3 regions of the Paenibacillus sp. FSL E2-8871 genome follow, and region 2 is predicted to be linked to each of the others. Evidence: riboswitches for the same ligand, from Rfam matches in the RefSeq annotation. Region 2 holds a riboswitch; each other region holds the start of a gene.

Region 1 (5,558 bases), 2.8 Mb from region 2:
AGAATATATTTATTATTATTTTGAAAAATGACAACTTTGGGTGTATCACCTGAGGGTAACTGTACTTCTATTTCTTTCGTTTCCTCTGGTTGCTGAATTACTATATTACTCATATCAAATAGACGGTTCTTATGATTGATCAGACGATCGTAAGCAATAAGTGCATACGTACCTTGATCCGTAGCCATTCCATCTACTTTTCCGGTTAGAATATGCTTAAATCCGCCATCCGGTCCAGCGAAGGTAAGCAACGCATCAATAAGCGAATTCCCTTTTTTCACAAACTTAGGGTCACTGTGTGGATCTACGCCTACGCCAGTTAAGGCTACTATTACCTGCGAGATACTTTCACTGCTTGTACTTCCCCAGCTTGTAAATCCGCCTTGATCATTTTGCGTACTCGATAACCAATTAATCGCCCGATCCACAGCAGCTTTTACATTTGGATTCGTTGCGTAATAAGGTGCAAGTGCTTGCATCGCCATCGCGGTCATATCAACGTCCGCTTTGGTTACTCCTAAAGCCCAGCCACCGGCATCTGCTGCACCTTTTTTAACCTCTTTATCCAAGATGTACTGAACCAGATTTTCTCTTGTGCTTTGGTATATTACTCCCTTTTCATCAGGATTAGGGAATAATACCGGGATGTCGTAGTTATGACTATCTAAAGCAATCAGAGCAAATATAGGACCATTATTCCCTTGCTTCTGAACATATTTATAATCAGCGAGTGCATTGATTAGATCATAACCCGCAACATTCGTGATATCTTTTCCGATAGAGGTAAGTCCTAGAATCGCTCTGGAATGCTCTGTGCTTTTAGTAGCATCGAGTTTTCCATCCTTCATTAATTCTTTTACTCTCTTAGCTACATTGTTGTAATAGAGATCATAATAACCACTTGGCACTTCGTAGTTGGCCTGTGCTAGTGAAAGAATTGACCATTCTCCGCTACCTGTTCCAAATGACGGATTCTTTACGGTGTTTAGAATATAAGCAAGGCTCTTATCTAACTGTTCTTTGACTCCCGTTGTAGCATTTATTTTGTAGGTAACTTGATAAGTTTGTGTTGTTCTATTTTCTGCTCCGTCTACTGCTGTGACAGTGATTACATTACCACCTGGGTTAAGAGAAACCTTATACTCACCATCTGTAGCAGATAGAGTGACTCCATTTAGTTTTACTACTGGAATGATACCGTTATATACATTATCTGTGACAGCTACTCTGAAACTTAAATCTTTATCGGATACTTCCTGTTTATCCTGCATACCACTTACAGTAATAATAGGTGGCTCAATATCTAAAGAATGGGTAAGCCCGACCAGCGCATGATCTACACTTAATTGAGAGCTTTCCATATTTTCTAGCACTGAATAAGCTTGGTAAACTGCTTTTTGTACTACTGTTTTGCCCAAAATACTTTCTTTATTCGGATCACTGTTAATTTCTGCGATTTTCGCAGTTAATGCATCCTTATTGGCAAATGGAAATGGAGGTTCTCCCCAGCCACCAAGATCAGAACTATAGCCATAAGTGGTGAACTGTGTTCGGATGATGTCACCGTCTTGAGGGTGATAATCAGACATCCCGAACGGAGGAAATTCATTATTTACGGCATACATCCAACCCGACATGTGAGTGTAGTCAAACTGACTTAGCCACTCTTGGTCTGCTTTAGTTCCGACTGTATTCCCATCGGCTGAAATCATATCTAAAATATACTGCGGTATATTGACTTCACTTCTGCCACTATCTTTAACTTCAGATAAATAAAAACTACTAGCTATACTTCCAAAGTTTCTATAATTACCTTCTCCTAGCGCACGTGTTATTAGTGATGCGCCATTATCCCCTTCGTAGAATGGAACTTTAATAGGATCCTTAATATATCCTTGACCCAATGTGAACTTCTCTACGGATACAGTGACATACCCTTTAAGTGTAGAGCTTGCTTCATTCGCATGAGCCGGGATTACGCTTGTAGAGAACGTCGTGATAAATACTGCTACAATAAGTAACCAAGCTAAAAACTTATTTTTCTTCATGTTTCCATAACCCTTCCCTTCTCTTTCTATGTTAAAAAACAGAATAAACTTTCATAGCACTACAAAAAAACCACTCAACATAACGTCAAGAGGTTTAAGATAGTGAACCGCAACAATAGCAGGCATATACTATATCAAACACCTCTCTATCGCTCGTAGAGTTTAACGGTGTATCAGAAACAGGCAGATATTCTGGCTCAAGTATCATCACCCTTGCTACCTTCCCAGTTTCCCAGTGGTACCTTGCAAGGACTCCTCTTTCACAGCGGCGGGACCGCGCGGGATTCACACCCGCTTTCCATTTAACCAATCTATGATTGTATTTCCGAAACATTCATAATTGGCACCTATTGCTAATATTAATTTTTCCATGCTTCATCATATCTAATATATATGCTTTTGTCATGCAATATTTGTTTTTTGTATAACGAGTAGTTAGCGATAATCCTATTGAATATCAAATCATTTTAACCACAATATACTCTTTTTCTCTCAGCTCAAAACCATCCTCCAGTGACAAAGAGGCCAAATCAAAGATTCGATCATACTTTTTATTACGTGGGAGTCCTTCTTCCTCAGCCCAGCATGTATAAAGCTCAAACTCGGCACCAGATACCCCATAATCTGTCATAAGCCTAAATAACTCCCGACAACACTTGAGTGAGGCGTTATACGATCCCGGTAGAGTATCTTTTAGCTTAGGGGATACAGAGAAGCCGCCCCAATTCGGTGAAATCCGATACACATATGGACTCCGAAAATGCTTGCGAATCTCATCGTTCCAATACCCAAGCTCCTCTATAAAAATACCCGCTGCATCTTCTTCCGAGTCGTATAAAAGACAGTCCTCATCTCTTAAATGAGACAGATCTGCGATGTCATCCAAAGGAATTATACCTTGCAGGCGCAGAGCCTCTCTTTGTTTCTTATACTCCGGGGAATTTTTCACTTCATTATATGTCTTTGCTGACGGTACACTGCCTCTTTCTCCTAACGGAAGCTCTGTAGCCGAGCCTATGTAATGAAATCTGCTCACTGGATTGCCCTCCATAACTTTGGAATCACTGCAAATCACTAATTCATATATGAATTTACCACAAATTAGTAAGGTACTCACAGCAAATGTTCTATGTTAGGGTATTTGGTAAGCGTTTACAACAGATTATTGGAGGTGTACGTGTTCATCTAAGCACCAAAGTACTAAGGAAGGTCAGGTTTAAGCATCCTCAAAAATGATCTTACAAAGGAGAATTCAATGACTACTCGAATCCAGAAATCCTTCTTATCATTGACCCTTGTCACCGCTCTTCTGCTCTCTTTGTTCTCATCCATTGCCGCCGCTGCCACTAAGGACGAGCAACAAGCTAAGGCAGCACCAAAGAGTAAGATCCAATCCTATGTAGACGATATGCAGCCCGGATGGAACCTTGGCAATACTCTAGATGCTACAGGTGAGGATGAAACCTCCTGGGGCAATCCGCGTGTGACCCAAGAACTGATTAAGAAAATCGCCGCACAAGGCTACAAAAGTATCCGGATTCCTATCACTTGGGATTCACACATAGGTGAAGCACCGAACTACACCATTGATCAAGCTTACCTCGACCGTGTCGAAGAAGTTGTAGGCTGGGCGCTAGACGCCAAACTATATGTAATGATCAATGTCCATCACGACTCCTGGTTATGGGTAAGTCATATGGAAGAGAAGCATGATGAGACGCTGGCGCGTTATAATGCAGCATGGACTCAAATTGCGGACCGCTTCAAGGATAAATCCGATAAGCTGATGTTCGAAAGCATTAATGAACCTCGTTTCACGGATGGCGGAAGTACGGATGAAGCGAAGATGGAACAGATGCTTGCAGAGCTCAACAATTCCTTCCATCAGATCGTTCGAAACTCAGGTGGAAAGAATGATGTCCGTCCGCTAGTGCTACCTTCATTAGAGACTTCTCCTACCCAACCTAGAATGGATCAGCTCTACAAGACGATTACAGCTCTTAACGATCCGAACATAATTGCGACCGTTCACTACTATGGCTTCTGGCCGTTCAGTGTGAATATCGCTGGTTACACCACGTTTGAAAAAGATACAAAAAACGATATCACCCAAACTTTTGATAACGTTCACAACACATTCGTAGCCAAAGGAATCCCTGTTATCGTTGGTGAGTTTGGACTGCTAGGATTCGATAAAGATACAGGTGTGATTGAACAAGGCGAGAAGCTGAAATTCTTCGAGTACCTTACCTATTATTTAAAAGAAAAGAAAATGACCTCCATGCTCTGGGATAACGGGCAGCATTTCAACCGCAAAACGTATAAGTGGTCCGATTCTGAGCTGCAGGGTGTATTAATGTCTGGTCTGAAGGAACGTTCCTCCAGCATTGAAAGCGATCTGATCTATCTAAAAAAAGGTGCAGCGATCAAAGACACCAAGGTGAAGCTGAACCTAAACGGCAATAAGCTAACCACGATTAGTGCAAATGGGAAGTATCTAACAAAGGGAAAAGATTACACCTTGAATGGCGAGGAGCTCACACTCAAAGCCAGTCAACTCAAAAAACTCACAGCTTCCCAAAAATACGGTGAAAATGCTGTGTTAACGTTGAAATTCAACAAAGGTGTTGCGTGGAGACTAAAGATCATCGTGAATGACACTGCCAAATTAAATGATGCCAAAGGTACGACTGAATCGTTTGCGATTCCAACTACCTTTAATGGTAACCAGCTTGCCACGATGGAGGCTGTCTATACCGCTGGTGGCAATGCAGGCCCGCAAGACTGGACACCATTCAAGGAGTTCGGCAATACGTTCTCACCCTCTTATAACACGAAAGAAATCAAGCTGCTTCCAGCCTTCTTTAAAGATGTTAAAGATGGAGAGATCATCTTGAAATTCCACTTCTGGAATGGTGATATCCTTACGTACAAGATCACGAAGAGTGGAACAAACGTTGTAGGAAAGTCTTCTTAGCTTTCGCTGTATAATATAAAAAGGAGTGTCCCTTCACGGGGACACTCCTTTTTTAACTACATCATACATATACTTCTTCATACGTCATCAACATCAAGCGATAGACCAGATATACTCCAAGATAAGCTCCCGTTAAAAGGAACATTGGATTCAAAAAAATCGCATGGATCGAGGTCATAAATACCGTGTTATCTCTTAATATTTCATATATAGCTAGGGCAGAAATATTACCTAAAATAAGCGTAGACAACACAGAAGCTACATTAAAAACAATACGCCACTTTATCCATTTCCGTTGTATCATTAGCATGGCGACGGGAACCACTATACTGCCAAATACGATTAGAAATTTCATTTAGCCAGCCACCTCAGTATCTCTTTAATCCTCCAGTTCAACACTTTCGATTTGCCCCTCGGCATTCACTGTCCACTCGATATCAACACCTGGCATCAGTCCAAGCTTGTCCTCATCTTCGATCACTACATGATCGGGGATGGTTAGGGTCTGCTCTCCCCCACCTTCGACTTTAACG
Region 2 (5,558 bases):
GGTTATACCCAGCATGTTCCGATTGCCGAATATCTATTGCCGGAGCTGGATGGAAGGGATGGGGGAGATTTCAGTGGTGTTGTGATTAGCGATGAGCTTTACAAGGCTATTCATCCCGTACAGACCGATTTGTATACAGGATTTTACATGGATGACTTCCCGCGAACAGTAGGTATAGCGGCGGATCTTGCTCATAAAGGGAAACGGTCCTATGAAAGTAACTCGCCATACGCGATTGTTGTTAGCGGCACGCTGTTTGAAATACAGAGAACATTGTACAACACGATGCTATTCGCTTCTTTACTGGTGGGTACTGTCTTTTTCATTGCAGCAGGCAGCTTCCTTTACTTCCGGCTCTATACAGATCTAGATCATGATCGTCATCAATATTCTACATTGTCCAAAATGGGACTTACAGATCAAGAGCTAAACCGAATTGTAACGATACAATTGTCGTTGTTGTTTTTTGTTCCGGTTGGGGTAGCCATTTTGCATAGTGTGTTTGCCTTTATTGCGCTTCAGCGGTTGTTTTACTTATCTATTGCTGTGGAGACCGGGGCGGTGTTATTGGGATATTTGGCTGTCCAGGGACTTTACTTCTTTTTTATTCGCAGCCGTTATTTACGCAACTTGAAGAAGAACTTGATCTGAATAATGGGGGTTACGAAATGCAAGCATGGATTACAGATTTTATGGAGCAGTTTGGTTACTTTGGTATTTTCCTGATGCTCGCTTTTGAAAATATATTTCCACCGATTCCTTCCGAAGTGATCCTTCCTTTTGGCGGATTCATGACAACCACAACGAATTTGACCATTCCTGGTGTAATTATTGCTGCTACGCTTGGCTCACTGCTGGGTGCAGTGATTCTCTATTATATCGGTCGTTTGTTGGATGTAAATCGCTTGGAAAAGATCGTTGAACGCTGGGGCGGCCTACTCCGGATTAGCAAAAAGGACATCCACAAGGCTGACGCTTGGTTTGACAAATATGGCTATTGGACCGTACTATTTTGTCGGATGGTTCCACTAGTGCGTAGTTTGATTTCGATCCCTGCAGGGATGTCGGGCATGAAATTTGGAGTGTTTATGATCTTCACAACGATTGGTACGCTGGGATGGAATCTATTGCTGGTGCTTATTGGTGCGGCATTGGGTGAGTCCTGGGAAGACATCGCCATGTATATGGATATGTACTCCAACGTAGTGTACGTGCTTCTTGCAGGTGGAGTAGTGATCCTTGGGTATTTGTTCTTCCGCAAGCGCAGCCGGAAAATGAACACCGAAGGTTGAGCCGAGAAGGACTTATAGATAAAAGTTATGATTAAAAGGAGGAGAACAAATGGAGCTATTAACGATTATTAAAGCTATTATTTTGGGAATTGTTGAAGGATTGACTGAATTTGCTCCGGTATCCTCCACAGGTCATATGATTATTGTTGATGATATGTGGTTAAAATCGACAGAGTTATTTGGGCAATATACGGCCAATACGTTCAAAGTGGTTATACAGCTGGGGTCAATATTAGCAGTTGTAGTTATTTTTAGAAATCGGTTCATTGAATTGCTGGGCTTAAAGCGTTTCAGCCGCAAGCAGTTGGATCCTGTAACCGAGCAACAACCACAGCTTGAAAAAGGCGGCCACCTGAAGCTTACACAGGTGCTTGTAGGTTTAGTGCCAGCAGGCGTGCTGGGGGTTCTGTTTAATGATTATATTGACGAGCATTTATTCTCTACATCCACCGTGTTAATCGGTCTAGTAGTCGGTGCTGTATTAATGATTATTGCGGATCTATTCGGACCAAAGAAGATTCAAACGGAGAGTGTCGATCAGATTACATATAAGCAGGCGCTAGGTGTTGGTCTGGTCCAGTGCTTCTCCTTGTGGCCGGGATTTTCTCGTTCCGGGTCGACGATTTCTGGTGGTGTTCTTCTGGGTATGAGTCATCGCGCTGCTGCTGATTTCACGTTTATTATGGCTGTTCCAATCATGGCAGGCGCCAGTTTACTCTCACTGATGAAGAACTGGCAATATTTCACCATCGATGCCCTGCCGTTCTTCATTGCAGGTTTTATCAGTGCCTTTGTATTTGCACTATTATCGATGCGTTTCTTCTTGAAATTGATCAACCGGATTAAGCTTTTACCATTTGCTATATATCGCATAGTACTTGCTGCAGTAGTATATTTCGTGTTTTTCTAAATCCGTTATAAGGAATCGATATAACAAAAGCCCCCGTAATCTATTGCAGATGACGGGGGCTTTCACGTATGATGACATCAGATTTAAGACACTCACTTTATCCTTATAATTCTCGCATAAACGCTTACCGTCCTTAAAAGGACGCTGAAGGCGTTTTAGCAATTAAATTATAAGAAAGTAAAAGTTTCACGAAATACTTTCTTATAATTCTCGCATAAACGCTTACCGTCCTTAAAAGGACGCCAAAGGCGTTTTAGCTTGACAATATCGGAGACAGGTGCTTGCCGGAAATTAGTAATTCGGTAGGCTTAATAGGGAAATTCGGTTTGAAGCCGATGCGGTCCCGCCACTGTAACGGAAGAGTCCATAGCAACATATGTCACTGGCAATTTACTACTGCTGGGAAGACTGCTAAGGATGTTGACACCGCTAGCCAGGAGACCTGCCTGTTTCAACAGCACTGCTACACCTACGGAGGATAGGAAGGTGTTAGACGTTAACCATAGGTATATTATGGGCGTCTTTCCCTTTGACTTTTTTAGGGAAGGGCGCTCTTTTTTATAGGAATGCAAGTGATATCGAGTCCAAAATAAGAAGATGGAGAAGGGGAGCTGCAAAGTGACGAACAAAGTAAAAGTAAGCAATCTTGGCTATCCAAGAATCGGGAAAAACCGCGAGTGGAAGAAAACGTTGGAAGCCTTCTGGGCGGGAAAAATAAATGAGGAAGAGTTCCGTTCTGAAATGACAGGAATTCAGCTTCAGCATTTGAAGACTCAGCAGGAGGCAGGAATTGATTTAATTCCGGTAAATGATTTTACGTTCTACGATCATGTGCTAGATACAGCTGTAATGTTCGGGATCGTACCTCCACGTTATGCGTATGATGGTGGCGACATTGGGCTTGATCTTTATTTTGCGATGGCTAGAGGAAATGCTGAGGCTACCGCTTGCGAGATGACTAAATGGTTCAATACGAACTATCATTACATCGTTCCAGAGATCGGTGCACAAACGCCGCGTCTGACCGAGAATAAACCACTGGCAGCTTATCGTTTTGCCAAGTCCCAAGCGGGAATTGAGGGTAAACCTGTGGTTTTAGGCCTTTATACATTCCTTAAGTTGTCAAAAGGTTTTGCATCTGCGGATATTGCGAAGATTGCTGCTCGGTTTCTTCCGGTTTACGTTCAGCTGTTGCAGGAACTGAAGCAAGAAGGAGTAAGCTGGGTACAAATTGATGAACCAGCGATTGTTACAGGAATTAATGAATCAGAATTATCCTTACTTCACTCGATTTACACAGAAATTGCTGAATCCGTGCCTGGATTAAATATTATTCTGCAGACTTACTTTGAAGCTGCTGAACCGCTGGAGGCACTGTTCAAGCTTCCGGTACAAGGTTTAGGTCTTGATTTTGTCCATGATGGCGGGACGAACCTGGCATCGATTGAACGTCTTGGCTGGCCTGAGGATAAGTGGCTGGGAGCGGGTATTATTGACGGACGCAACATCTGGCGCTCAGATCTGGATGCTAAGCTGCAGCTAATCGAGAAGCTGAGTGTACATGTATCACTTGATCGTCTTATTATACAGCCTTCTTGCAGTTTGCTGCATGTTCCGGTTACTGTTCAGGGTGAGGTGAAGCTGAAGGCCACCGTCAAGGCTGCTTTAGCTTTTGCTGATGAGAAGCTTAGAGAGCTTGGCCTGCTTGCTGCAGCCTTAGAGGGTACAGCAGAAGCTGCTGCTGCGTTGACGGCCAGTCGTGAAGCCCTTACTGCCTTCCGTGCACTTCCTGAACGCGGTCGTAAGGATGTGGCCGAGCAAGTTCTCGGACTTACAGATTTACCAGACCAACGTAGCCTACCTTTTGCTGAGCGCCTGAAGGTGCAGCAGGAGAAGTGGCAGCTGCCACTTCTGCCAACGACAACAAACGGAAGCTTTCCACAGACCGTAGAAGTGCGCCAGGCAAGGTTGAAATGGCGTAAAGGCGTATGGAATCAAGAGCGTTACGACGGGTTCGTTCGTGAGCAGATTGCAGATGCAATCACTTTCCAAGAAAAGCTGGGTCTGGATGTACTCGTGCACGGTGAGTTCGAAAGAACCGATATGGTGGAGTTTTTCGGGGAGAAGTTGGATGGTTACTTATTTACTAGTAATGGCTGGGTTCAATCCTACGGATCACGCTGCGTTAAGCCCCCAGTTATTTATGCGGATATAGCTTTTATCCAGCCTATGACTGTAAAAGAAAGCGTCTATGCTCAGTCGTTAACTTCCCTTCCTGTTAAAGGTATGTTGACTGGTCCTGTTACGATTCTCAATTGGTCTTTCGTACGTGATGATCTTAGTCGGGAAGCAGTAGCGAATCAAATTGCCTTAGCGCTCCGTCATGAAGTTAAAGCTTTGGAGGATGCAGGCATAGAGATGATTCAAGTAGATGAACCGGCTATCCGTGAAGGACTTCCTTTGAAGGCGGAAGATCATGAGGCATACTTGAATTGGGCGGTGAAATCGTTCCGTATCGCGACGAATCATGTGAAGGCTACGACACAAATTCATACCCACATGTGCTATAGCGAATTTAATGACATAATAGACTCCATTTCAGCGATGGATGCGGATGTTATCTCTATTGAGACTTCACGTAGCCATGGGGAACTGATCGTTAGCTTTGAGGAGCAGGAGTATGATAAAGGAATTGGTCTTGGTGTATATGATATCCATAGTCCACGGGTTCCTGCAGTAGAAGAGATGACAGCTAATATTGATCGTGCGCTGCGGGTGCTTGATCCTGAACAGTTCTGGATTAATCCGGATTGCGGTCTTAAGACACGTGGCTGGCAGGAGACAGAAGATGCACTTCGTAACATGGTAAAGGCTGCCGCTATTGCAAGAGAAAATGCAGGAGTTAGTGCTTCCAAATAACATAAGAGGTATACAATAAATCATAGCCGGGGAATTTCTCCCTGGCTTTTTATTTCAGCCACTTGATAATAATTCTCATTCTTGATAGAATGAGAAAAGAAAAGAAGGAACCGTGGAGGGTCCCTTCAAATCATCACCTTATTTGCTTTCGAAAGTCTTGCAATCTGTTTCTTCTGCACGTGTAGGTTCTTGGGAGCTGTGGAAAGCTACAAAGATAGAATCAGCACTGCATTTGTTCTCTTCTGCCCAGTGGGTGCAGGAGTTAACTTCGCAAATTACGTCTTTTGCCATGAGGGTTCACCTCCCCTTTTGTAATAGACAGCATTATTAAAAAACTTCTCTGTTCAACAAGGTGGAGCTTGTCCGAACAGAACCGTGTTCTGCCCTCATTCATTATGAATAGAGGGTTTTTGGTATTTTTTTACGTGGTTAGACGT
Region 3 (5,558 bases), 2.4 Mb from region 2:
ACTATTCTCTACTATCTCTCTGAAAACAAGATCGTGCGGTTCAATGAACTGCAACGGGGTATCGGCACAATACCTTTTAAGACGTTAAGCGTTATGTTGAAAGAACTGGAAGCCGACTGTCTCGTCAGGCGCGAGGAATTCCCCCAGATTCCCCCTAAAGTTGAGTATTCCTTGACCGAGAAGGGCCAATCGCTTATTCCGGTGCTGGATATGATGTGCACTTGGGGAGAGAAAAACTTCGTTCCAGCCGCGCAAGAGATAACCATACCTTTTACGATTTAACGACAACTTATGACAAAAGCAGCATTTCCATTAATGAAAATGCTGCTTTTTGTTTCAATTCTAATTACATATTTTCGATAAATTCAACATAGCCTTGCGAACTGATATCCAATTTCTTTAAGTAATCCGTACTTCCTACCGTCTCAGATTCCGTGCCATAAATGGCATAGAAGGAACGATAATCAGCGTTGCAGTACAAAAAAGTCGTGTCAAAGGGAGATAAAATACGGTCAAGCCCGTAGCCGAGTTTACCTTCTTCACTAAAGTCTTTTGCACTTCCTCCGGCAGTTACAGCTAATGCGATTTTTCGATTTCTTAATTTATCACTCTTCGAACCATATGCCCATCCGTAAGTAAATACTTCGTCCAGCCACTTTTTAAGCAGAGGTGGACTACTAAACCAGTAGACAGGGAATTGTAAGACGAGCTTATCATGCGCTTCAATCAGTTGTTGTTCCTTTTCCACGTTGATTTTTTCATCGGGATAGGCTTTGTACAGCTCGTGCACCGTATATTTGTCTGGATATTTACGGAGTTCTTCGATCCAGCGTTTATTAACGACGGATGTTTCGATGTTTGGGTGCGTGACGACAATAAGTGTTTTCAATGGTGTATCCTCCATGTTTGAATCAGATTTAGGACTTGAGTATACCTCCCACCATGCCATCGCGTAAGTATGCACTTTTAGTTCACGTACTTACCTAAAGGTAAGCACTGCAACCTGCCTGCACGTATGATTGATGTATAGTCTTCGGGGCGAATCTCGTCTTCGGTGTACACCAAATATCACACAAGAGAGACTGGGTCATTCCCCCATTTTAATTGAGTAAAGGTTAGACGAATGTTAGAAGATAGGTGATTTCAAGACAAATGGCACGGTCCCGAAATCCCGGAAACCGTGCCATTGCGCAATTCTTAGATATGCTGGTGAAGGGAATTGAACCCCCGGCCTACGCATTACGAGTGCGTTGCTCTACCCCTGAGCTACACCAGCTTAAGGCTGATTTTTCTGTCAAACAAAAAATATTATACAACTTTCAGCCAGAAACGCAAGCCTATTTCTCCCTATTTCCCTACTCTCCCAAACTGCTATTCCACCTGTAGTTTACGCTCCACAGACTCCAGCTTTCCACGGCTAGTGGAGGGTTTATCGCGGCGGTCGTCTATTTTAAGTGAGGTAGAGACACGCTCTGCACCTGCGGCAAAAGGAGACTCGTGCAGCGCTTCGACTGCAGCAAAAATACGCTGAAGAGGCCCTTCGATGATTGTACCCATGGATGTAAGCTCATAAGTAATCCCTTCTACCGTCTTCAGCACTCGCTGCATATCCGCAACATAGCTGCTAAGGCTCGTACTACCTGTTCCAATCGGAATAACGGTTACTTCAGCAATAGGCATGAGAATACCTCCTCGGAATTTTAAAGTATGTGTCTCCTTCTATTGTAACAACTCCACCGCTCTCCCACAAATGATCTCAGCTTTATTATGCCCCTTCTTCTTTCCCCAAAATTCTCCGAAATATGACTTTCGCCACAAGTATTTTTTCTAACATGAATTCTAGGGTCATCTGCACTACATTTATGGACTCTTTGTGGCATCTTTTCGGACAATTTATGAATCATTTTTTATATGCCTGTGGATCAATTGTGGATTACTTATGGACAGCCTGTGGATCATTTGTGGAGTACTTTTGAAGAACCCGCTCCCCGCGCGGGTTTTCTAAAAAACTGTTTACAAACACAACATCTTGGGTTATTTTTATCTAACGACAACAAAATATAGTGGAGACAGGCGCTTTGATCCTTTATCGGAATTAGAGCTTAATAGGGAAGTACGGTGAAAATCCGCTGCGGTCCCGCCACTGTAACCGGATGCCCCTTACAAGCTTTTAGAAGCTTAAGATGGGCAGATCTCCTGGCAGAAGTCACTGAGGGGTAAGAGCCCCCTTGGGAAGGCGCTGAGAGGTCCTACGGAAGCCAGGAGACCTGCCTGTTTCGACGACACCAACTATGAGTGCCTGCGAGGAACAGGAACGGTGTCCGCATGCGGTCATCTTCTTAGAGGCCACTACAAATATCTGTGTGGATATTTACATAACGCATCGGGCATTTTCTGCCATCCTCGCTAGAGGATGCTTTTTTTATGAGATCACAATGAATATACGGCCGCTCATGCGGCCCCACTTCTTAATGATAGGACGATAGACTGAGAGGAGAGCTATACAATGACGTTGTTGGAGAGACAATTTAACGGTACAACAAATGCACGAGAAGTTCTTTTAGAAGAGCTCATTGATTTAGGACGCGATATTATCGACAGCCGGGATTTGGACTTGCTGCGCGAGAATGCCAATTTGAACGGAGAGAGTTTCTCCGGTAAAATGAGCAAGTTCGGCAGTGAATATTCAAAATGGTACGCCCGCAACTTTACGATGCCGCCGCAGCTAGTGCAAGCCATTGATGACAATGTCGTCTATGTGCATGATCTGGATCAATACGCAATCGGAACGACTAACTGCATTTTTATCCCGTTTGATAAGCTTCTCCGCGAAGGCTTCAACACCGGCAACGGCAGTGTTCGTCCTCCGAACTCCATAATGACAGCTATGTCACTGGTAGCAATTATTTTTCAATCCCAGCAAAATGCTCAATATGGCGGCGTATCCGCCAATAAGCTCGACTATGATCTTGCACCTTATGTAACCAAATCCTTCGCTAAGCTGTTCCGCAAGGGTCTGGATTATTTTGATGAGGGACAAGCTAATGATTCTTTGGGCGAGATTACAATGAGTCGGACCGATCTGGCGGAGTTATATCCAAAAGCGTTTCGTTTTGCACTAAAGGAAACCGAAATCGAAACCCTGCAAGCGGCTGAAAGTATGGTACATAATCTCAACACCATGTCCAGCCGATCCGGTGGGCAAATTCCGTTTACCAGCATCAATTATGGTACTTGTACTTCACCAGAAGGTCAGCTTGTGATCAGCTCCCTGCTAACAGCAACGATGAACGGACTTGGCAGCGGAGAAACACCTGTGTTCCCGATTCAAATCTTCAAATGCAAGCAAGGAGTCAATCAACAGCAAGGCGATCCTAACTATGAATTGTTCCTAAAAGCGGCGGAATGTTCTGCACGCAGACTATATCCGAACTTCGCTAATCTGGACGCTCCGCTAAACTTGCAGTATTATGATCCAAGTGATCCTGATACGGAATTTGCTACAATGGGCTGCCGCACCCGAGTGCTCGGTGACCGTTTTGGGCGTAATCATTGCTCCGGGAAGGGCAACCTTTCCTTTAATACACTGAATCTGGTTCGGCTCGGTCTGGCACACGGCACAGTAACAGGCCGACGTACCGTCGCAGACGAAGCTGGCTTCTATGAGGATCTAAATCACTATATGGATATTGCGCTGGAAGGACTTCTTCATCGGTTCCACATCCAAAGCGCGCAAAAAGCTAAAGCATCCGATTTCATGATGCGAGAAGGCGTCTGGGAAGGCGGCGAAAATCTCGCTCCTGAAGACTCTGTAGGCGAACTGCTGAAACATGGTAGTCTGTCGCTTGGCTTCATCGGTATGGCGGAATGCATGAAAGCCATGTACGGCAAACACCATGGCGAGGATATTGAAGTCCATGCCAAGGCTGTGGCTATCGTGCGTCACATGCGGGAGTATTGCGACCTTAAAAGTGAGGAACTTAATCTCAACATTACCTTGTTCGCAACACCAGCAGAGGGCCTGTCCGGCAAATTCACCAAGATTGATCGCATGGTACTGGGTTCTATTCCGGGCGTAACTGACCGTGAGTATTATACGAACTCTTTCCACATCCCTGTATACTACGATCTAGGTGCTGCTCAGAAGATCAGCTTGGAAGCTCCTTTCCATGAATACTGCAATGCCGGGGCTATTTCTTATGTCGAATTAAATGGCAATGCCCGCAGCAATCCATCTGCTTTTATCAAAATCATTAAATATGCACTAGAACAACAGGTCAGCTACTTCAGCATTAACCATCCGATTGACCGCTGCTCCAGCTGCGGATACGAAGGCGTAATTGGGACAAACTGTCCTTCCTGCAACGCACATGAGAATGACGTGCACATCCGTCGTTTGCGCAGAGTTACAGGTTATTTAACTGGCGACTATCAGACCCGCTTCAATGCCGCCAAACAAGCCGAAGTACGGGATCGCGTTAAGCATCTATGAATATTTGCGGATACTATCCGGAGTCGATTAACGAGGGAGAGGGCATGCGGGCCGTCCTCTTCATCAGCGGCTGCCGTCATCGTTGCCCGGGATGCTTTAATCCCGAGACATGGAACTTTAAATATGGAGAAGTCTTCACCTTAGAACGTCAACATGAAATCATTGCAGAAATCGCCGCTAACCCTTTGCTGGATGGTCTAACACTGGCAGGCGGCGATCCTTTTTTCTCGGCAGAAGAGGTACTTGGGTTCATTCATGAGCTTCGCGCCGTGCTCCCTGGCTTCCCCATCTGGATTTACAGTGGTTATACGTATGAGGAACTAACCGCCCTTCCCGGTTCGCCGGAGTGGAATCTACTTACACAGTGTCAGGTATTAATAGATGGACGTTTTATAGAAGAATTGAAAGATACTACACTTCCTTACCGAGGAAGCTATAACCAACGCATAATCGACATTCCGGCCAGTACGAACGGCTCGGAGGTCTTTCTGTGGCAGCCTACTGCGCTATAATATATCAATTTTTGATATTCAAAATTAACCCAAAATAAGAAGGGATGAAATAACCATGCCACAATTCGTAGTAAAACCAGACAATCGCCAACTGGCTTTTGATGAGAAGCGCCTTTCCGTATACGCCGACCGTATCTTGGAAGGTCTTGATCAACTAAATAAAGAAACATTGCTACGGGGAGTAATTTCCAAACTGCGTCGTGACTCCGTAAGCGGAGAAGAAATTAGCAATGCCTTCACCATGAGCGCTCTAGAGCTTGTAACGAAAGAAGAGCCTACTTGGAAGTTTGCAGCTGCCCGTGCCCTTCTGACTACCCTTTATAAAAAAGCAGCCGTTCATCGCCGCTATAAAGCTTATCCAGAAGAGCCTTACGGTGAGCTGTACCCGCTAATTACGGATCTCGTAAAAAAAGGAATCTATCGTGAAGAGCTTCTAAGTCATTACACCAAAGAACAAATTATCGAACTAGGTGGGTGTATCGATTATACACGCGATCTTTTGTTTGACTATATCGGTCTGCTTACGCTATCCGACCGTTATTTGGCGCATGATT

What was found. A riboswitch is a leader RNA that binds a small molecule or an ion and turns the genes downstream of it on or off. The one in region 2 is predicted to bind cobalamin.
Region 1: it holds a riboswitch for cobalamin, as region 2 does, so the genes downstream of both, NYE25_RS24890 (S-layer homology domain-containing protein) here and metE (5-methyltetrahydropteroyltriglutamate--homocysteine S-methyltransferase) in region 2, are expected to answer to the same signal.
Region 3: it holds a riboswitch for cobalamin, as region 2 does, so the genes downstream of both, NYE25_RS23425 (anaerobic ribonucleoside triphosphate reductase) here and metE (5-methyltetrahydropteroyltriglutamate--homocysteine S-methyltransferase) in region 2, are expected to answer to the same signal.

The regions. Positions count from the first base shown of each region.
Region 1 covers NZ_JBBOBV010000001.1:5,523,068-5,528,625, reverse strand. Annotated here, with positions in the region: gene NYE25_RS24890 (S-layer homology domain-containing protein) at 1-2,048, opposite strand, end outside; cobalamin riboswitch at 2,214-2,414, opposite strand; gene NYE25_RS24885 (hypothetical protein) at 2,506-3,084, opposite strand; gene NYE25_RS24880 (cellulase family glycosylhydrolase) at 3,304-5,025, shown strand; gene NYE25_RS24875 (hypothetical protein) at 5,087-5,380, opposite strand; gene NYE25_RS24870 (hypothetical protein) at 5,405-5,558, opposite strand, start outside.
Region 2 covers NZ_JBBOBV010000001.1:2,755,242-2,760,799, reverse strand. Annotated here, with positions in the region: gene NYE25_RS12715 (ABC transporter permease) at 1-651, shown strand, start outside; gene NYE25_RS12710 (DedA family protein) at 669-1,292, shown strand; gene NYE25_RS12705 (undecaprenyl-diphosphate phosphatase) at 1,342-2,202, shown strand; cobalamin riboswitch at 2,461-2,666, shown strand; gene metE (5-methyltetrahydropteroyltriglutamate--homocysteine S-methyltransferase) at 2,821-5,121, shown strand; gene NYE25_RS12695 (DUF1540 domain-containing protein) at 5,260-5,412, opposite strand.
Region 3 covers NZ_JBBOBV010000001.1:5,180,595-5,186,152, reverse strand. Annotated here, with positions in the region: gene NYE25_RS23445 (winged helix-turn-helix transcriptional regulator) at 1-282, shown strand, start outside; gene NYE25_RS23440 (NAD(P)H-dependent oxidoreductase) at 347-889, opposite strand; tRNA gene NYE25_RS23435 (tRNA-Thr) at 1,205-1,276, opposite strand; gene NYE25_RS23430 (MTH1187 family thiamine-binding protein) at 1,372-1,680, opposite strand; cobalamin riboswitch at 2,055-2,289, shown strand; gene NYE25_RS23425 (anaerobic ribonucleoside triphosphate reductase) at 2,507-4,492, shown strand; gene nrdG (anaerobic ribonucleoside-triphosphate reductase activating protein) at 4,489-5,004, shown strand; gene NYE25_RS23415 (ribonucleoside-diphosphate reductase subunit alpha) at 5,060-5,558, shown strand, end outside.